2 regions of the Proteiniborus sp. genome follow, and region 2 is predicted to be linked to the other one. Evidence: riboswitches for the same ligand, from Rfam matches in the RefSeq annotation. Region 2 holds a riboswitch; the other holds the start of a gene.

Region 1 (11,398 bases), on a different contig from region 2:
AACCATTGTTTTTGCATGCAAAAACCCATTTTCATAAGTGTAGGCTTTTATACCAGAGTTTAACAAATCTCCAATATAAGAGTAGGTTGCCCAATAAACAAACATATGGTCTGGCTTATTTGGTATCATTATCTTAACATCAACTCCAGAAAGCGAAGCAACTCTAAGTGCTTCCAGTATGCTTTGATCTGGAACAAAATAAGGAGTTTGAATATATATACTTTCTCTTGCTGAGTTAATCATTTTAAGATAACCAATTTTGATTTGTTCCTGTTCTGAATCTGGACCACTAGAAACTATTTGAATTCCAGTTTTTCCATTTGATTTAATTAATGGGTAGTATTTTTCATCATATGTAGCTTTTTCTTTTGATGCATACCTCCAATCATGAAAAAATCTCATTTGCATCATGTGTACAGCACTACCTTTAATCTTAAGATGTGTATCTCTCCAGTATCCAAATTTTTTATTTAGTCCTAAATATTCATTTCCAATATTGAAGCCACCTATAAATCCATATTTTCCATCTATTATTGCTATTTTTCTATGGTTTCTATAATTAATTCTTAAATTAATAAGGGGTATTTTAGAGGGAAAGAAGGATGCTACTTTTCCTCCAGCCTTGGTCAACTCTTTAAAAAAACCTCTAGGAAGAGTTCGTCCACCAAGTGCATCGTAAAGAAGTCTTACTTCAATTCCTTCAGAGGCTTTCTTAGCAAGTGCAACTACTACTTTTTTACTTAAGCTATCATTTTTTATTATATAATATAGCATATGTATATGATCTTCTGCTTTTTCTATTGAATCAATTAAAGACTCAAATTTTTTTGTGCCATCTGTAAATATTTCCACCTCATTATCCTGAGTAAATATAGAATCATCACTAATAAGTTGCATTCTTATCATATCTTGATAATTTGCCATTTCTGCATCATTAAATACTATCTCATTGTTTTGTAAATATGATATCTGTTCTAACAGAATTTTTCCTATCATTTGATCTTCTTCTGTCTTGGTATCGAATATTTTCTGTCTACTAAGATTTTGACCTAGTGTTAAATAAAGTATAAAGCCTAAATAAGGTACTAAAAGTAGTACCATAAGCCAAGCCCATGTAGCCGAAGGATCCTTTCTCTCAAGAAAAATTAATATAAAGGCTAAGAAAACATTTAGCACAAGAAGTATAGAGAGCGTGGGCACAAACCAATTCATATATACCACCCCTTTTTAGAATAAGTCGTATCTAAGGTATTAATCTATTATTATTTCATCATTCATAATAATAGTATATTCAATAATTACAATATATTCAATCATTAGAAAAATAAACAAAAGCTCTATTTTTGGTAATTTTTCATTTCTGAAATTTTATATTGATAATTGCTAAATTAATAATAAATTGAAAAACGTGATAAAGTTTGATATTATATATTCATATTTAAGAATCAGGAGCTGAGTAAATGAAGGATTTAGAACTAGCCAAGAACATCCTTGAGGAGAAAGAGCTTACTTTGGCCATAGTAAAAGAAGGAAAAATAATATTTACAAGTACTGATAGAGGAATAAAGCCAATTTATACTGCAGTATTAGAGCTCAAAGAAGATCTTAAAGGAGCAACTGTAGTAGATAAGGTTATTGGAAGGGCTGCTGCTATTTTGTGCAAATATGCAGGTATAAGAGTATTATATACAAAGCTTATCTCCAACCAAGCTATAAAGATTTTTGAAGGTAGTAGTATCAAGTTTTTTTATGATGAAAGCTCACCATACATTAAAAATAGAGATAAATCAGACATGTGTCCAGTAGAGAAGTTATCACAAGGTGTAGATAATCCAAAAGAGCTAATACAGAGAATATCTGAATTTTTAGATAGCATTAAGAAGAGGCAATAAAATGAAAATCGCCGTAATAGATGGAAAAGGCGGAGGCATAGGCTGTCAAATAGTAGAAAGACTGAAGTCTTTAAGAAAAGATGATATCGAAATCATCGTATTGGGAACTAACTCCCAAGCTACAGCTAATATGCTAAAAGCCGGAGGTAACGATGGGGCTACTGGAGAAAATGCAATAGTATGGATGAGCAACAGGGTGGATATTATTATTGGACCTATGGCAATAATTGCTGCAAATTCAATGATGGGCGAAATAAGTCCTAAAATGGCAGGGGCAGTTGCAAGCAGTAAAGCAAAAAAACTTTTATTGCCAGTGAGTAAATGTAATTTTGAAATAATAGGGCTCGAAAGCTATCAGTTAAAGCAGCTTTTTGATGAATTACTTGAAAAAATAAAAACAATATTAGAAGAATAAGACCATGAAGGTTTTTTCCAAGAAGGAAGCTTTCATGGTTATTTTTTTGGGAGGTATATAAATGAACAGGAAATTTTCTACAAAGGATTTAGTGTTAACAGGATTATTATTAGCTCTAGGTTTAGTTCTTCCAATGGTATTTCATTTTTTTGGAGGGATGGGTCCCGTATTTTTACCTATGCATATACCAGTTTTAATTGGAGGATTTTTGTTGCCACCATACCTAGCTTTATTGCTAGGGATAGTTACTCCTTTAGTTAGTGGGGTACTTACAGGAATGCCACCTATGTTTCCAATGGCTGTAATTATGATGTTTGAACTTGGAGCATATGGACTGTCTGCTTCCTTAGCAACAAAAAAATTTAAGCTTTCTTCTGTACTAGCTCTTGTCGTTACGATGATAATTGGTAGAGTAGTAGCAGGTATAGTAGTATTTGTTCTATCATTAAGTTTTAGCGTAAAAATGAATGCTTTTATGTTTGTTAAAGGAGGTATAATAACAGGACTTCCTGGTATAGCTATTCAACTAATACTCATACCGTCTTTAGTGTATGCATTAAACAAAGTTAATAGAGGAGCTAATGTAAATGCATAGAGATTCTTCGCTAAGGCTCAGGATGACAATGTGTACATCATTCTGAGCGCCAGCGAAGAATCTAAGGGTTTTTAGTATTATTCACATCCTTGACTATCAATTTCTTCCTTAATTTTAGGATATGGATCTTTCCATCCTTCTGGCTTTACAGTCTTTCCATCTTCTTTGAAGTGAGGCTTTCCGTCGCTCCATAGCTTGTCCATATTGGCTTTATGTACTATTTCGAAGATTTTGTCAGGTTTGACTCCCATTTCAACAAGGGTTCCTAAAGCAAAGTACATTAAATCAATCATTGCATCTGCTTGTTCATATATATCGTTTGCTTCTTTGAACTCATTTATTTCTTCAAGCATCCAATTATATCTTTTACATACCCTGTCAGTATCAAGAAGCTTAGGGGTATCTCTGTAAGGATGCCCAAATCTCATTTGAAAATCTTTAACCATATGCCACCATTTATTGCTCATCATATGCACCTCCAAAAATATCTTAAGAATTATATATAATACTGTAAATTCTATTTTATCATACCTTTCTAATATACCATCAAAAGAATTTAGTTAAACTTTTAACGAAAATTAAGAAAATTTAGCAATAATTATTGATATTTTTTAGGTATTATATTATTATTTATATTAAGCACCAGAAAAAAGACAAATTAATATGGCTTAAAGCTAAGATGACATTAATATGGTATAGGATATCTACGTAACCTATTTTATCATAATATAATATATTTTTTTGACAATAATAGTTAAATATTTAACGATTGGAAAGTTAAAATTATAACAATTGTTGATATTTCATAAAGAATATATTATGATTATGGCGAAAGATATGAAATATGACAAATAGATATGGAACCAGATGAAGGTGGCGTGAGATATCTTCACTTAGCAAGATAGCCGAAGAAGCAATATAAGATGAGCCAATCTTTTATAGAAACTTTCAGGCAAAAGTATCGTCATCTGATGGAACTCTGAAGAGTCCGGTTACTCGGCGCCGAAGGAGAAATGTATTAGATAATATACAGAAGCTCTCAGGTTAGGAAACAGAGGAATATAATGGCACATTGCTTTTTATTGCTTTTATGCTATTGTGTTCCTTTTTTTGTTATCTTTTTTCAACATAATTTTTTATTGTAAGATATATTTATTAATTGGGTATATTATACCTATAGTATGTCTTTTAGAAGGTGTATGCAAATTTTGTTTAACCACATAATTAACATAAGCAATAAATACTAAAAAAACCTAAAATCTGAAAGGAGGAGTTTATTTTGGCAGAACCAAGAAAAACATCACTTTACAATGCCCATTTAAGATATGGTGGGAATATTGTAGACTACTCAGGATGGGCACTACCAGTACAATATGAAGGTTTGACACAAGAGCATGAGGCAGTAAGAACACAAGCAGGAATATTTGATGTTTCACACATGGGAGAAGTAGAAGTAACAGGTCCACAAGCATTTGATTTTGTTCAATACTTAGTTACAAATGATGTATCTGTACTTAGTGACAATCAAATAGCATATAGTTTTATGTGCTATCCAGATGGAGGGGTTGTAGACGACCTTCTAGTTTATAAATTCTCAAGAGATCATTATTTCCTTGTAATTAATGCAGCTAACGTTGAAAAAGACGTAGAATGGATTAATGAAAATGCAAAGAGTTTTGATGTCAATATTAAAAATCTTTCAGATGAAATATCCGAAGTTGCTGTTCAAGGACCTAATGCAGAGAAGATTGTTCAAAAGCTTACTGATACAGATCTTTCAAAGATAGAATTCTTCCATCTAAAGAGAGATGTAAGTATAGCAGGAGCAAATTGTTTAATTTCAAGAACAGGATACACAGGAGAAGATGGCTTTGAAATTTACTTTGATCATGAGCATGCTGATAACTTATGGGATAAGATAATGGAGGCAGGAAAAGAAGAAGGGCTAAAACCTGCAGGACTTGGCTCAAGAGATACTTTGAGATTTGAAGCTACTCTTCCTCTTTATGGGAATGAACTTGACAGGGATATAACTCCATTAGAAGCTGGCTATGGTATGTTTGTAAAACTAAACAAAGAAAACTTTATAGGGAAAAATGCCTTAGCAAAGCAAAAAGAAGAAGGACTAAAGAGAAAAATAGTAGGAATTGAAATGGTAGATAAAGGTGTTCCAAGACATGGATATGAAGTTTATGCAGATGGAAAGAAAATAGGTTTTATAACAACAGGGTATTTTTCACCTACTCTAAAGAAAAACATAGGATTTGCAATGCTTGACATAGAATATACTCAACTTGATACTCCAGTTGAAATAAAAGTAAGAAATAGATCTCTAAAAGCTAAAGTAGTAAATAAGAGATTTTACCAAAAACAATATAAAAAATAAAATAACATTATTTTATAAAAATATTAATTAAATTTAAGGAGGAATATATTTATGAAAATAGTTGAAGGTCTATTATACTCAAAGGATCACGAGTGGATAAAGGTAGAAGGAAAGGAAGCTTATATAGGAATTACTGATTTTGCTCAACATAAATTAGGGGAAATCGTTTATGTTGAATTACCACAAGTTGACGATGAACTTAGTACAGGAGATGTTTTCTCAGTAGTTGAATCAGTTAAAGCAGCTTCAGACTCTTATCTTCCTATATCAGGTAAAGTTGTTGAAGTAAATGAAGACTTAGACGGTGAACCAGGCTTAGTTAATGAAGATCCATATGCAAACTGGATTGTAAAAATTGAACTTTCAGATGAGTCTGAACTTAAAGAATTAATGAATGCCGAGGAATACGAAGACTTCTGTAGTAAGGAGGAATAGTATGCATAGATATATACCAAATACGGAGGTTGACAAGAAGCAAATGCTTGATAGCATTGGCGTAAGCTCTATAGGCGACTTGTTCTCCGATATACCAACTAACCTAAAATTAAATAGAGAACTTAATATTGGTAAGGCTATGTCAGAAATAGAGATTTTAGAACATATGAAAAGCCTTGCAGAAAAAAACAAGAGTACAGATGATTTAGTATGTTTCTTGGGAGCAGGAGCGTATGATCACTATATACCTTCAATAGTAAAACATCTTGCTATGAGATCTGAATTTTATACTGCTTATACTCCTTATCAACCAGAAATAAGCCAAGGAACACTACAAGTAATATTTGAATACCAAACTTTGATGACTAATCTTACAGGTATGGATGTAACTAATGCTTCAATGTATGATGGGCCTACTGCAACAGCTGAAGCAGCTATAATGGCTTGTGAAAATACTAGACGTAAATCCATAATTGTATCAAAAACTGTCAACCCAGAGACTAGAAAAGTTCTTAAAACTTACTTAACAGTAAGAGACATTGAACTAATTGAAGTAGATATGGTTGATGGAGCTACAGATGTAGAAAAATTGAAATCTCTAGTAAATAAAAATACTGCTGGAGTTATAGTTCAAAGTCCAAACTTCTTTGGAATAATAGAAGACGTTACTGAAGTTGAAAAGATTATACATGAAAACAAAGGAAACCTAATTATGTATGTTGATCCTATATCACTAGGAATACTAAAAACTCCTGGAGAGTTAGGAGTAGATATTGTAGTAGGTGAAGGACAATCACTTGGAAATAGATTAAACTTCGGTGGACCACATCTAGGCTTTTTAGCTACAACTGCAAAGCTTGTTAGAAAGCTTCCTGGAAGAATAGTTGGTCAATCTATAGATGTAGATGGCAGGAGAGCCTTTGTACTTACTCTTCAAGCAAGAGAGCAGCATATAAGAAGATATAAAGCTACTTCAAATATTTGTTCAAACCAAGGATTAAATGTGGTTATGGCAGCTATTTACTTGATAACAATGGGTAAGAAAGGGCTTAGAGAGGTTGCGTTACAAAGTACACAAAAAGCTCATTACGCTTACAATGAAATTATTAAAACTGGTAAGTTTAAACCACTATTTGATAAACCATTCTTTAAAGAATTTGCAGTTTCAAGTAATATAGACGCTAGCAAAGTTAACAAAGAACTTTTAAACAAGGGAATTCTTGGTGGATATGAGCTTAGAAAAGAATATAATGAATTGAATAATGGACTTCTTTTCTGTGTTACAGAAAAGAGAACAAAAGAAGAAATTGATAAATTAACTGGCGCTTTGGAGGTGATGTAGTATGTTAAGACAATATGATAGCTTAATATTTGAAATCTCCAAGGAAGGAAGAACAGCCTATAGTCTTCCAAAAAATGATGTAAATGAGCTTCCACTAGAATCATTTATTCCAAGCCAATTTTTAAATGAAAAGGAAGTTGAACTACCAGAAGTAAGTGAAGTAGACGTAGTAAGACATTTTACTAATCTTTCAAATAAAAATTATGGAGTAGATACAGGATTTTATCCATTAGGTTCATGTACTATGAAATATAATCCTAAGATTAATGAAGATATGGCAGCTCTAAGTGGTTTTGCTGATATACATCCATCTCAACCTGAAGAAACTGTACAAGGTGCATTAGAGCTTATGTATAACCTTGAAAGACAGCTTTCAGAAATTTCAGGTATGGCAAGAACAACTCTACAACCAGCAGCTGGAGCACATGGAGAGCTTACAGGTCTTATGATTATAAAGGCTTATCATTCATCTAGAGGAGATAGCAAAAGAACTAAGATAATAGTTCCAGACTCAGCTCATGGAACAAATCCTTCAAGTGCGCAAGTTGCAGGATTTGACATTGTAGAAGTAAAATCAGATAAATATGGTGCAGTAGACATAGAAGCACTTAAAGCTGTATTAAATGATGAAATTGCAGGGCTTATGCTTACAAATCCAAGTACTCTTGGTTTGTTTGAAAAGAATATAAAAGAAATAGCTGACCTTGTACATGAGGCAGGCGGATTGTTATACTATGATGGGGCTAATATGAATGCGATCATGGGTATTACAAGACCTGGAGATATGGGCTTTGACGTAATGCACTATAACCTACACAAGACTTTCTCAACACCTCATGGTGGTGGAGGACCTGGAAGTGGGCCAGTTGGAGTAAAAGAAGACTTGATTAAGTTCCTTCCATGTCCAATGGTAGAGAAAAAGGGCGATATGTATACTCTAAACTATGATTGCCCAGATTCAATAGGCAAGATGAAAGGTTTCTATGGACATTTTGGAGTATTGGTAAGAGCATATACTTATATATTAGCAATGGGCGCAGAAGGTCTTAAGGAAGCAAGTGAAACAGCTGTTCTTAATGCTAACTATATGATGAATAAACTTAAGCATTACTTCTATTTACCATTAGACCAAACTTGCAAGCATGAGTTTGTCTTAGGTGGATTGAAAGAAGATAACTTAGAAGTAACTACACTAGATATTGCTAAGAGACTTCTAGACTATGGATATCATCCACCAACAGTATACTTCCCATTAATTGTTGATCAAGCAATTATGGTTGAGCCTACTGAAACAGAAAGCGTTGAAACTCTTGATAGCTTCATAGAAACTATGATTAAAATAGCTGAAGAAGCAGATAAAGAGCCACAACTATTAAAGGAAGCACCACATGACACACCAGTTAGAAGAATAGATGAAGCTAAGGCTGCAAAAGACCTTATCTTAAAATGGAGTAAATAAATAGTTAAAGGTTAAAGATGAGTTCAGGTAAGGTATATTTTCTGCCTGAACTCTTATACTATTAGATAAAGTAGGAGGGATAGAATATGTTATTTGCACATGACGGAGATGTAGAAAAGGCATTGAAACAAAGCATAACTGATTCTATTAAAGAAAGAAAGGAAAATATGTGTGAAACGTGAGACCCAAAAGCTGTAATGGCAACCGCCTGGGGCGTAAAAGAAAATGTTGAATTAGCACATGCCGAAGCAGTACAAAGCTATGTAAGAGGATTAACAGATTCTATAATTGAGCTAGAAGATGGAACAAAAGTTACTTTCTTAAAGGGAGACGTAAAGATAAAGCCAGATCAAGCTATATTGATATATAGATATGTAATTAAATAGTAAATATCAAAAAAGTCAGGGGTAGGATTGAACTCCTGATTTTTTTACATCTAAGTGGAAACTTTAGAAATACTATTGATTTGACAAAAATAATAATTCTCATTAGTGTTTTTTACGGTTACATTGTATATAATGTATTTAGGATTATTATTTAAGGAGGGATTTGATGGGAGAAAAATTAGATATAAATAAAATATCAAGGAGAGCTTATTCTCTAAAGGAGGAAATAGCCAGTAGCATAACTCATGGTGTAGGCGTTTTATTTAGTATAGTGACCCTTACTATTCTACTTGTATATGCTATATGGGATAAAAGTGCAATATCGATAGTTGCCTTCAGTATATATGGATTTTGCTCCATTTGTCTATATACATCCTCAACCCTATATCATAGTTTCCAGAATGACAAGATAAAAAAAATACTTAGAGTATTTGACCATTCATCAATATTCTTATTTATAGCGGGTACATATACTCCAATTACACTTCTATCTATGAAAGGATATTGGAGAATAGGAATATTGGCTGCGGTATGGACTATAGCATTATTCGGTATAGGATTTAAAATATTTACCTATAATAAATTTGACAAGTTTAAAATGGTTTCAGTACTTATGTATGTGCTTATGGGTTGGATAGTAGTTATTGCCATAAGACCAATGCTAGAGGTGGTGCCAAAAGGATTTTTCATTTGGTTATTAGCAGGTGGAATAATCTACACACTAGGAACTATATTCTATTCAGTGAAAAAAATTCCCTATAACCATGCAATATGGCATTTGTTCGTACTGGGTGGAAGTGTAATGCACTTTATAGGCATATTTATATATTTGAAATGAAAAGCTGAGAAAACTCAGCTTTTTTATTTTCTAATTCTATAAATCTATTTAATTACTAACCATCTAGTACCTTAATCCTAATTTTGTATAATTCTATAGTATTATGTCGTTTTAGGAAGGATTTTGAAATAGTAAATAGAATTACCAATAATATGTATACAAAACAAAAAACTTCAGACTTGTAATATGAAGTTTTTTTATGCCAATTTTTAAGACAAAGGGGGATAATTAATGACGACACAAAGAAGAAAAATACTGCTTTTATCAATTGTACTTGTCCTTGTCATATCAAGTACAGTATTTTCAAAAGAAGGGAGTGTAGCTATAAGAACTCAGCCATTAAGTAACATAAAAATTGATGGCAATAATGCAGTGTGGATGGCGGGTTCAGGTGGAAATCTGGACATCTATCATCTAGATTTAACAACAGGGGTAGAGACTCAGATAACCAATGACCCAAGTATACAGGGATATCCAGACATATGGCAAAACTACATAGCATGGCAAGACAATCGCAATTACTTAGAAAGTCCAGGAAATTATGACATCTATCTTTATGATATTGAGAAAAAAACAGAGCAAAAGATATCTAACATAGAAGGAAGCCACAGAGAACCAATAATAAAAAACAACAGAGTAGTATGGGTAGACCATAAGGATGGAAATAAGGATATCATGCTCTACGATATTAAAAATGCCACACTGGAACGAGTATCGTCAGATGGAGCCCAGGCATTTGGACTATCCTTTGACGGTAACATAATAACATGGATGGATCATAGAGGAAAAACCTTTGATATATACATATATGATATCTCGAAAAAAGAAGAAAAGCAGATAACATACGGATTAGGAGACGAATCAGATCCAATAGTGAATAATGGAAAAGTAGTGTGGATGGTAGGATACGATGGGTTTAGTCAAGTATACATGTATGATACAAAAACTGACCTCAGGACAAAGCTTACTGTAGGAGAAGAAAATCACAGGCCTATAGCCTTTTCCAATAATATGCTGTTGGTAATAGAAAATGACAGACTAGTAATTAATACTACAGATAGAATAACAGAGCAGCCAATAACATCACCAGGCGGAATATTACCAAAGCAAGCATTCATAGATAATGATAGAGTTATATGGTTTGATGGAAATACTTTAGTGGTGGACTCAATAGATAACGCATTAAATAGAAAGCCTAACGACAAAATACCTAGCCCTAACGATACAACAATAGTAGAAAAAATTAAAGAAGAAAAGAAAGGAATGCTTGTAAAGGCGGATAAGGAAACCATATTAACATCAGAAGATGGAGTACTTACACTTAAATTCCAGAAAGGAAGCTTTAACAAAGATGCATATATAACAATAAATCAAAAAGACAAACTACAAAAAACTAGCTATACACCTATTTCTAAAGTTTATAGCTGGGAAGTAGAAGGAAACATAAAGCCTTTATTACCGATAGAAGTATCAATGAATTATAGTAATATTAATACTGATGACAATCCAAGAAAATTATGCATGTATTCACTAAATAAAGACAATTCACTAAAAAGAATCCTTTCAAACAGAAATCACGGCAATAATACTCTAATGACAAAACTCATGGATGAAAATAATATAACCCTAATGATTTACAATAAAGCATTT
Region 2 (11,398 bases):
TATATCATCATATTGCTCTGCGTATTCCTTCCAGTCTATGTCCTCAGAGTTATTATTATACTCTTCAATATGCTCTTCAGCTTCCCGTTTATTTTCCACTTCTAATAATGGATTGGCTTCCAACTGGCTTTCCACATATTGCCATAGCTCTTGACTTGTAAACTGGAGCATTTGAATAGCTTGTCTCAGTTCTGGTGTCATTATTAATTTTTGTGCTTGTTCTAATGTCAAATCAAATCCTAGACGCATATGGCTCACTCCTGACTAAAAATATATTTGTATTTATATTAAAAATATGAAGTAGTTTATGAAACAATTTTTAGTTAATTATTCTCTAGTACTATTATACCAGATATTAATGTTTTTCGCCAAATTTAATGTTATACAAAGCACAGATTTTGAAAAATGAAAAATCCTTTACTGACACTCATGGTAGTAAAGAAAATATTATCTAGAGTGTCAGTAAAGGATCTTTTAAAAACCTAAAAAAGTTTATTAATTATAAATTCCTCTTGTAAACTGTAAAATTCTCATCTAAGTTCTGGAGATTTAAATGCTTGAAACTCTTCTTCTACTTTAGGTACAACTATTTTACCATCTATAATTGCTTGTTTATGTTTTTCCATAGCAGTTTTAATATCTTCTGGTAAGTTTCCTGCATTATCACTATAGCCTATTGCCTCATCGCTGATGCCATATTTCTTTAATCCACCTTGAAACTTACCTTCTATTACATCTTTAGATATTTCATAAGTTGCTACATCTACCCTTTTTATCATTGAACAAAGCACATTCTTTGGAGCTAGTTCTGATTGGTCTTTGTCAACTCCTATTGCCCAAAATCCTTTTTCTTCAGCTGCTTCTATCAAACCAACTCCTACCCCACCAGCAGCATGATATATTACGTCTGCTCCTTTGCTATTTTGAGCAAGTGCAATTTCCTTACCTCTAGCTGAGTCATTAAATGAGTCTGCATATTGAACAAAAACTTCTGCATTTGGATTAACTGCTTTAACACCAGCTCTAAAGCCATACTCGAATTCTCGGATTAATGTTGATTGCATACCACCAATAAAACCTACTTTGTTTGTTTTTGTCGCTAATCCAGCAGCTATACCGACTAAGTATGATCCTTCATTACCTGCAAACATAAGTGATGCAACATTAGGTGCATCTACAATAGTGTCTAATACAGCGAATTTTTGCTCTGGATATTGAGTTGCTACCGCTTTCATGCTTTCTTTAAAAAGATATCCAACGCCAATTATCAAATCTACTTTTTCTTCTGCAAATCTAGTTAAGTTTGGAACATAATCATCAGCTAATTGTGACTCTAATGCTTTAGGCTCAATTTTTAGGTCTTTTTTAGCTTTCTCTAGTCCATACCAAGCTGAATCGTTAAATGATTGATCTCCTAAACTACCTGTATCTGTTATCATTCCAACTACAAATTTTTTATTGTCTTTAATAGAGCAGCCTACAGCTAAAGATAAAACTAAAATTATCACTAAAGTTAACGACGAAATTCTTTTCATCTTTTAGAGCCTCCTTGATTTTTGGATCGTGTTTATATGCTTTCATTTCGTAGTTTTACCTACAGCAATATGCATATATACTATTTCTACATACATCAGGAAAACCCTTTTATAAAAGATGAAAAGTTAATAAATATTGCATGACATTAATCCATAGATTAATTTATATGTGCTTCATCATGATAAGGTATAAAACACAAAAAATCCGGACTAATGTCCGGATTTTTATTAACAAGGAGTAGATTCTCCAGCTATATATCCTGCTTTTGAAAGTACCTCAACTGCTTGATTTACTTTTGCTTCATTAACCATTACTATAGGTCCAGTACATCCCATTCCACTTTCAGCATATATGCCATTTTTCCAAAGTGCAATAACAGCATCTTCTAATTCCATAATGTCTACGCCTGCAATTGAACCAGTAACTACTTCTTTAGCAGGAGCTACTACTTCTCCTTCATCTTTAGTACTTTCTTTTTTTGTATCCTTCTTTAAACCCTTTAGTATGTCATCAAATTTAGCTTTTTTTGCTTTAGAAAATTCATTTTTTGAAATACTCATAACTTTACCTTGTGCAAGGCTTGCAGCAAATTCGATTGCATTTGCTACAACAGGTACTCCTGATGCTCTTGATAGGATAAGGATAGTTCTTTCATAGTCTTCTCCTATTCCAGGGCCATATCCAAATCCCATAGCTTCATAGTCTCCACCTGTAGTATATGATGAGAACACCTTCATAAGAAGGTTTCCTGTCAATGAATCTGTTACCATTACATCTGGTGTACCAGTTAATAAGTCGTTTCCTCTCATTACTGAACCACCATCAGCTCTCATGGATTCAGCAAAGCTAAATTCATATCCATTCGATTTTAATTCATTTAATGCTCTTTCAACTTGTCTTACTCCATCTACATTTAAAAGTCCTACTGTTGGGTTATTTACTCCCATTGCTTTTGCAGTAATTATTCCATATAGAGCATTCTTTACCATTCCTTCAACTCTATGTGCAGATGATGTTCCTGTAGTTGTAGCTATGAACATCTCTTTACCTTTTCCAGGGGTTATTACCCTACCCACTGTAGATACTCCTAACGGGAAAGTATAGTGCATTGTTACTGCACTGTTAATTTCTCCACTATCCAAAAGTTCTTCCATTCTTTTGTGTTGCTCTTCTTCTGTATTGGCTTCATATATTTTAAGCTCTGTATCTACTTTTGGTCCAATTAAGACAACTTCCACATTAGAGTTTCTTTTTTGAGCTAATTCAGCTCCTCTTACAATGTTTTCTACTCCATGCTCGCTACCTAACACTGTAATACCGACTCTTACTTTTTGTCCAAATTGTCCAGTTTCTACAGCATCTGCTATATCATTAAATACTTTGCCTATTATGTTTTTAATATTATCTGACATTTATATCACCTCTAATTTCCTAATAGATGTGACGCGAATTCTCTCATAGCCTCTGCTACTAATTTCTTTACTTCTTCTTCTGAAACACCTTTGTCATCTTCAACTTTTCCACTATTCTTTTCTATAACTATAGAAACACCGTCAAATAAATTTGTCATACGGCCTAGGAATAAGCTTCCCTTTCCAACTATCATAGCTCTATTAATTTCACCATTTAACATAGCTTCTCTAGCAAATCCTATATAAGGAACTCCTGAAGGAATATGTCCTTGAGTTGGCGCCCATCCAGGTAAGCCATGCTTATCTCCAAATGTTGCTACATCTGCCCTTTCAAGTTCTCCCCTCTTAACTCCTAATGCAGCTATCATCTTGTAGTTTGCAGCTGGAACGTCTCCTGCTCCTGCTGGTTTAGTTATATCAGGATTTTGCATTTCTACTGAGTATTTATCTATGTCAGTAATCTTTAGGTTTCCTTTATCTAATGGTGTAGTAATAAGTGATGTTATAACGGCTTGTGGAGATGATCCAGTTCCTACAGTATGACGACCTACTAAGTCAGTTCTTAGTACTGGATTTATTCCGTCATTCTTACTTACTAATATTGCAAAACCTCCAACTGCATCTTCTAATATTGGTAGGCCTTTCTTAACGTGGTCCTTACCGTTCATACCTAATTTAGCTGAAGCTCCACCTGCTACCAATACTACGTTTTCGTATATTCCAGCTTGTACTAATGCTGATGCTTCAATTAGTGAGTGTGTTGGCGCCGCACAGAAACCTCTTGTGTCAGAACCTGTAGCATTTTGACAGCCTACTATCTCAGCTATAGATTTAGCGAAGTTACCTCCACCTCTTTGGTTCATGTCTCCACATGCTTCTTCTGAACATTCAATTACATATTCTATACTATTTGGATCTAAATCATTTTTATCTAATAGATTCATTAGTGCAAGAACACCTGAAGCTTTAACAACTAGATTTTCGAATATAGTATGTGCATTTAAATTTATATCTATTTCGTGAGCTCTTTTTACACAACCTACTAACTCGTTATTGCTGTAAATTGCTTCTGCATGATGTTCATCTACTAATTTCTTAATATCTTCTACTGATTCGCCTTCTTTGATTTTTGCTACTAGTTCTTCTCTCATTAATGGATGTTTAGCCAATTTCCCTTTAACATCTTCTGCAAAATTCTTTTCTAATTTAACAAGATCAAAAGCGTCACATATTTGCATAAGACCGATAAACTCGTCTTGAGGCATTATTTCCCCTAATTTGCCAAATCTATCAGCACCTTCTACTTTTTTATCATGCCAAGGTGCTTCATATTTAGCTAACTCTTGTGGAGTCATAGAACCGATATATGTTTGATTTGGTGGGTAGCTTATTACCTCTTCAAAGCTACGTAAATGCTTTGGAAGTTCTTTTAAATAATCAGAGTTAGGATTGATTACTCTTTCTGAAGTTTGTGTTGTACCATTGTGTATCACCATATCTGGTGTGTGAACTAGAATATATCCAGCACCTTTTACTACTGGGAATGTCATATACTTCACCTCCAAAATAATTGAAAAATACATAACTTATTAACTCGCAGCTGGCAGCTACAGACTATAATTAGTCCCTAACTGCGTTGCTATGGTTTTATAAAAGGGTGATAAACTTAATCACCCTTTTATAATATTTGCAGCTGCTAGCTGCGAATTGCAGCCAGCAAAGATTATTTGTCAAATACAGTTTGACCTTCTACTTCAGTTGTTAAAGCTTCTAGGGCTTTTTCAACTAGCTTTCTTCTTAGAGCTTTTTCCTCAGCCTTATCTAAACTTGGATTTCCAAGTGGATGAGGTATAGCTATAGTTGGAACTATTCTATTAGCACCTACTGTTAAGGATATAGGTACTACTGTACACATATGAACAACAGGAATACCTGCTCTTTCAACTTCTTTAACCATCGTTGCACCGCAACGTGTACAAGTACCTCAGGTAGATGTTAATATAACTGCATCCACCCCGTCAGCAACTAATTCTTTTGCAAATTCTGCTGCAAAAGCTTTAGCGCTAGCAACGGCAGTTCCATTACCAGTTGTTGTATAGAAGTATCTATGCAATTCTCCAATTTTGCCTTCCTTTTCCATGTCTCTAAGAACATCAACAGGAAGAACTCTATCAGCATCATTGTTTGCATATGTTGGGTCATATCCACCATGAGCTGTTTCATGAGTTGCTTCTGTTAAATCTTCTACTCCAGAGATATCATACTTGCCATATTTAGAAGCACTTGAAGATTCAATGTGATCTGGATTTCCTTTTGGAACTATTCCACCAGAAGTAACTAATGCAATTTTAGCTTTTGTAATATCTTTAACTGCTGGGTTTGGATCTACTCTATCAAAATTAGGCATTGGGAACTCAGTAACGAATTCTTCTCCCTTAAGTTTCTTAATGAGCATCTCAACAGCTCTTTCTGAGCCTCTTTTATCAGCAAAAACATTCTTTCTTATTCCTCTAGGCATATATCCTTCTTCAGCTGGTGAACCTATTTCTTCACCTTTAGCTAATTTAAGAGCTAGTCTTGCCATATCTTTAACTGCTGGTCTCATACCTGCAGCATTGTTTTTTGTTTCAACGATATATACACTTTTCTTGAACATATCAGCTCCAGGATTTTCAATGTACATACCAGTTAAAACAGGGATTCCTAGTTCGTGTTTAACAGCATCAGTAATTGTTCCACATGCAACACCATATCTACCTGCGTTAAAAGCTGGTCCAGCAATGAATAAATCAGGGTTGTATTTTTTAATCATACCAATTACTTCTGCCTTTGCTTCTTCTAGATTTTCGTTAAAGTAAGAGTCTCCACAAATAATTGTTGCAACTATTTCAGCTTCGTCACCAAGACTTGCAGATAACGCTAAACCTGGTCCAACTATTTCTTCTCTTACTTCTGGTCTATGGTCAGCTTTTTCTTCTCCACCTATTCCGGCAAAAAACTGATTTATATAATGAACAACTTTAATTTTACTCATTAGTTTCCCCCCTCTCGTATTTTTGGGTAATTTAGATTATTAATTAATCATTAAATTTACAATACTCATTTCTTATTGAGCTAACTTCATTGATTATATCATCAACATCAAGAACCATTTCCATCATACCAATTTGCTCATCATATACATCTGCATCAAATTCGTCTTTAACTTCTGGTTCTACAACGTGATATACTCTAAGTCCTAACTGGACTCCTGCTAATGGACCTGCAAAAGTTGGATCTCCTGCTGTAACTGTTTCTGCTGCTAAACCAGCAGCTTCACCTTCAGCAGCACCTAAAAGAACAACTATGTTCTCTGCACCGTGCTTTTCAGTTAAATCCTTAACTCTTTGTTGATTTTCTAGGTCCATAGCGCCTGCAGCCGTTCAGACAAAACACTCTGTAGATGCGAAAACTACTTCTGCGCCTGTATTTTTAAGGCATTCTTCTACCGCTGGAGCTGGTATACCGTCTCTATCGCCTATTACGATAACTTTTTTGCCATCAAATAGTCCCATCATCACACTTCCTCTCTTTATTTTATTTATACATTATTTTCTATTAGAATCCTCTTGCTGTTAGCTTATTGAAACCAAGTTCATTTGTTGCACCTGTAATAGCTTGAAGCTCTACTACTATTGAACCATCCTTCTCTAAGCTTCCGTCAAATCCACCAGCAATTGTGTTTACTGGCTCAAGATATCCAATAACTTTGTCTAATGCTGGTAATTCTATTACTTCATTGGCATTTCCACCTGTAACAACTGCATCTGCTAGTGGATCAGCATCTGCTAATGATTGAGATGCTCCATCTCTACCTGCATATTCGTCAGTAACAATTACAGTCTTAACGCCTTTTTTCTCAATTTTCTTACAGTTCATTATTAAGTCTGTATCAGGGTTACCAAATCCTTCTTGTGATATGACAACACCGTCTACTCCTAGGTATTCTGCTAATTTTGCAGCCCAATTTGATGATCTTTCTTTATCTGCTAAATAAACATTCTCATTTGTAATAATTACTCCAACAAAATTCAATTCCTTTCCATGCTTATCAAATAAGTCATGAACAACTGGATTGTTTTGATGATGATAAGTTGTGTTTTTATCACAAGCAGAAACACAGTTACCACTTATGATGGAACCATCTAATAACTCTGTTGGGTAAATTAGTGTTGGTAATGTTTGTTTTGCATCAACACCATAAACATAAGTGTCATGCATCAATCCTTGACTTTGAAGCATTTGAACATATGCTACTTTTGGAAGTTCTGGATATTTTTGAATCCCTTGTAGTAAAGGTAAAGTTTCATAAACTTTAACTTCGTTTGGTTCTACATCTTTTCCAGCTTCTCCTAGGTATGTAGCTGCTTTTAATCCAGCCATTCTAACAGTTCTTTCATGATCATGTTGTTTTAATCCATCTTTTGGTTGAATAACTAAAACAACGTTGTTTGTTTTTGAGAATGGTGTATAGTCTGCACCAGGGCCAGTCATATCAATAATTCCTTCCTGGAATGCAACTACCTTACCTGTTGTAACAACTGCTGCACCTTTTAATACATGTGTTCTCCCTGTACCAACTGTATCAACTTTTGATAGTACTCCAGGGAAAATTCCACCAGGACCTTCAGCCTTAACTCTTGGCTCAATTACGTCCTTAACTGGTGTAATTCTAACACTTTCACCTGGTCTTGCCAACTCTACATCTACACTTTTAATATGATCGTCATCGCTTACTCTTGCAATAAGCTCTTCTTTGTTGACAAATAAAATACCATTTTCCACTTTTGTTTTGTCACCAAACTGTACATCTTTAATGATAATATTACCTATTTCTAGGCGCATAGAGTTCACCTCCCCTTAATATTTCACTTGCATAGCATGTTTTTATTGTAACCCTAAACAATAGGTTTTATAACCCCCTGCTTAGGTTTGTTACCTAAGTAATAATGAATATTTTTTATTATATATATTTTTGAATCATGGCCTCTACATTTGCTGGTGTAGCATCATCTTTTACTAATTCATCAATTTTTTGGCCATCTTTGTAAATTGCAATAACTGGTAATCCTAATATTTTTTGTGAAATTGCAAGTCTTCTAGCTTTACCTGTATCTAAGCTAGTGAACTTCATTTTTCCATCGTATTTTTCTGCAAGTTCATGAACATGTGGCATTAATGCTTTACATGGTTCACAACCCTCACTCCAGAAATCTACTAAAACATGTCCTTCTGCCTTAAGCACTTCTTGTTCAAAAGTTTCCTTATCAACTGCTAACATGAAAATCCCTCCTAAATTATTTGTTTTTTATTTAAAAGTTTTGATTTTACTCTTCAAAAGCGCTTTCAATGTATTTCTCCGCTTGAGTAGCAGCAATTGCACCATCTGCTGTTGCGGTGACTACTTGTCTTAAAGATTTTACTCTACAATCTCCAGCTGCAAATACCCCTGGTATATTAGTCTTCATGTTGTCATCTGTTATTATATAGCCATTTTGCATTTCCACCATTCCATCAAATAGTGAAGTTACTGGATCATATCCTACGAAAACAAATACTCCAAATGTACCATCATCTTCATCTGCAACTATTTCTGTAACTTCTCCAGTTACTCTATTTTCAAGTACCATTGACTCTAATATACCTTCGCCTTTTACTTCTTTAACTACTGAATTCCAAATAAAGTGCATTTTTTCATTTTTAAATGCTTTTTCTTGAATTGATTTAGCTGCTCTTAGCTCATCTCTTCTATGAACTATAGTAACTTTTCTAGCAAATTTAGTTAAGTACATTGCTTCTTCAACAGCTGAATCTCCACCACCAATTACATAAACTTCTAAATCAGTAAAGAAATCAGCATCGCAAGTTGCACAATATGAAACACCTTTACCTGTAAGTTCTTTTTCTCCTGGGCAACCCATTAGTCTTGGTTTTGCACCTGTTGCTATTATTATTGATTTAGCATGGTATTCACCTTTAGCACCCTTGATTACTTTAATCTTATCTTGTAATTGAACTTCTTTTACTTCGTCTAACACTCTTTCTGCACCAAATTCATCTGCTTGCTCTACCATTCTTGCAATCAAAGACGGTCCTGAAGCATTTTCAACTGATCCTGGATAGTTAGCCACTTCTTCAGTTGTAACTATTTGTCCACCAGCTTTTTCTCTTTCTAGTATTAATGTTTTCATTTTTGCTCTTGCTGCATATAATCCTGCTGCTAAACCTGCAGGACCTGAACCAATTATTATTGTATCGTATAAGTTTGCCATCTTAATCACTCCTTAAATTTGTAGTAATAATATACCCATTAACTTTTATAGTTAACATTCTAGGGTTATCAGTAAAAATACATTTTTTCAACTAGAATTTACCCAGATTTGTCAAATATTATGCAAGACTAAATTATGTTATTTAGTACATTTTCTATTAAGGATAAATCTACAGTTTGAAAATCAAAAAGCGCAACATCATTCCAATTTGGGATTGGTCTGTTTGCCATAAATTTTCTAGTAGTAGTTATGGCACTTTCTATAAGTGACAGAGAATCCATGTCTAATTGGTTTTTTTCTTTTGAAATAATAATAGTCCTATATGGAGTTTCATTAGGCTTAATACTGCCCGCCAAGGGATGTGATAAAAGCTTATATCCCATATGAATTTTGTCTCTAACGATTTCTAAGATTCCTATGTAGTCCTTGTTGTGAAGTTCTATTTCATATGTAGGAGCAAACTTCTCTTTAATTAATGGATTGTTTGTTATTATTACTTTTTTCATAAGCCTCACCCCTCCCAATATTTAAAGACAAAAAAACAGAATAGAAGTTTACATTATTATGTGCCCCTCTACTCTGTTCTAAACCTGAGAGATTCTTCTTTTTTCAAAGAATTGCTCCTTCGGTGCCATAGGCTTTCCAGAGAACTGTCCAAATACGGTCCTTTTGCCTGAGAGCTTCTCCATAAATGGCAAATTTATGACTTACTCCTTCGGCGCCAATACAATTGGTCTCTTCCGCATTTTTCATTCAGTTTCATTTTAAGTATTATATTGTTAAATAAAAATCAATCTTGGTGTTTAACCATATTATAATATATAAATAATTCGTATACAATACCTTTTTTTATTTTTTCACAACAAAATTTCTTAAATATCTTTAACATTTGTTATATTTCTACAAACAAGTATATTGTTTTTTTATTATTTAAGTGCATCTAAAATATACATCGCAATATTAGATGAGTGGTCTGATATTCTTTCTAGATTACTAATAAGATCCAAGAAAATAATTCCTGAGCTTGGTTCACATGATTGAGTATTTAACCTTTCAATATGTCTTTCTCTATAATCTTTTTCCATTATATCTACTTCTGCTTCCAAACTGATTACTTCATTCGCAATTTTGGGATCTGCATTCTTAAAAGCTAGTAATGATTTGCTAAATATATCTTCTACCTTATCAAACATTATATGCAATTCGTCAAGAGCTGCGTCAGTAAACCAAAGCTTATTATCTATTCTGCTTTGGGATAATTCCGCTATGTTCTCAGCATGGTCTCCAACACGTTCTATATCATTAATAGCATGGAACAATGTAGTTACAGTAGCATGCTGCTCATCTGTAAGGGGTGCATTAGAAAGTTGAATTAAATATTTAGTTATCTCTTTTTCGATAAAATTAATATTTTTTTCTTCCTCAAAAACCTTTTGGATCAATTTTTCATCTTTTGTGTAAAATGATTCAATAGATGTTCGTAGATTTTCTCTAACTGTTTTCCCCATTCTAAGTACTTCTTTACTAGCCTGACCTACGGCTATAGAAGGAGTTTCAATAATTCTTGTGTCTAAGTATTTTAATCCAAGAACTTCGCCTTCTTCTTCTCCCTTAATTAATTTTTTAGCAGCTAGCACTAATAATCCTGCAAATGGGAACTGTATTACTACGTTTATTAAATTGAATAATGTATGAGCATTTGCTATTTGTCTTTGAATATCATTTGGTGAAAACTTCATAACTAAAGCCTCTACAGGACCCTGTAATACAATGATAAACAACATAGTACCTACAACATTAAAAAGAAAATGCATAAGTGCAGCTCTTTTAGCAGTTTTGTTAGCTCCAATACTTGAGATAAGTGCTGTTGTTGTAGTTCCTATATTATCTCCAAAAAGAATAGGTAATGCTATATCTATAGTTATAAGTCCTTGACTAGCAAGTGCAAGCAATAATCCTATGGAAGCACTGCTGCTTTGCACTAAGGTAGTTAATCCAAATCCTACTAGAATACCTAATACAGGGTTCTTAAGACTAATAAGTATGTTCTTAAAAGCTTCAGATTGCCCTAAGGGTTTCAAATGACTTCCCATAAAATCCATTCCGATAAAGAGAATACCAAAGCCAATAAGTATCTCA

The links. Region 2 has a riboswitch for glycine ahead of ABV008_RS01075 (GrdX family protein). Riboswitches for the same ligand answer to the same signal wherever they lie in the genome.
Region 1: another riboswitch for glycine. It lies ahead of gcvT (glycine cleavage system aminomethyltransferase GcvT); the one in region 2 lies ahead of ABV008_RS01075 (GrdX family protein).

The regions. Positions count from the first base shown of each region.
Region 1 covers NZ_JAWRHZ010000069.1:3,176-14,573, reverse strand. Annotated here, with positions in the region: gene cls (cardiolipin synthase) at 1-1,212, opposite strand, end outside; gene ABV008_RS16195 (DUF1893 domain-containing protein) at 1,461-1,892, shown strand; gene ABV008_RS16190 (DUF3842 family protein) at 1,894-2,307, shown strand; gene ABV008_RS16185 (ECF transporter S component) at 2,369-2,902, shown strand; gene ABV008_RS16180 (pyrophosphohydrolase domain-containing protein) at 2,980-3,369, opposite strand; glycine riboswitch at 3,872-3,967, shown strand; gene gcvT (glycine cleavage system aminomethyltransferase GcvT) at 4,182-5,288, shown strand; gene gcvH (glycine cleavage system protein GcvH) at 5,340-5,723, shown strand; gene gcvPA (aminomethyl-transferring glycine dehydrogenase subunit GcvPA) at 5,725-7,065, shown strand; gene gcvPB (aminomethyl-transferring glycine dehydrogenase subunit GcvPB) at 7,067-8,524, shown strand; gene ABV008_RS16155 (hypothetical protein) at 8,722-8,910, shown strand; gene trhA (PAQR family membrane homeostasis protein TrhA) at 9,077-9,748, shown strand; gene ABV008_RS16145 (S-layer homology domain-containing protein) at 9,980-11,398, shown strand, end outside.
Region 2 covers NZ_JAWRHZ010000008.1:11,157-22,554, forward strand. Annotated here, with positions in the region: gene rpoN (RNA polymerase factor sigma-54) at 1-249, opposite strand, end outside; gene ABV008_RS01035 (BMP family lipoprotein) at 531-1,535, opposite strand; gene grdD (glycine/sarcosine/betaine reductase complex component C subunit alpha) at 1,764-2,948, opposite strand; gene grdC (glycine/sarcosine/betaine reductase complex component C subunit beta) at 2,960-4,498, opposite strand; gene grdB (glycine reductase complex selenoprotein B) at 4,672-5,982, opposite strand; gene grdA (glycine/sarcosine/betaine reductase complex selenoprotein A) at 6,026-6,502, opposite strand; gene ABV008_RS01060 (glycine/sarcosine/betaine reductase component B subunit) at 6,546-7,832, opposite strand; gene trxA (thioredoxin TrxA) at 7,951-8,268, opposite strand; gene trxB (thioredoxin-disulfide reductase) at 8,315-9,259, opposite strand; gene ABV008_RS01075 (GrdX family protein) at 9,388-9,765, opposite strand; glycine riboswitch at 9,835-9,909, opposite strand; glycine riboswitch at 9,911-10,012, opposite strand; gene ABV008_RS01080 (Na/Pi cotransporter family protein) at 10,186-11,398, opposite strand, start outside.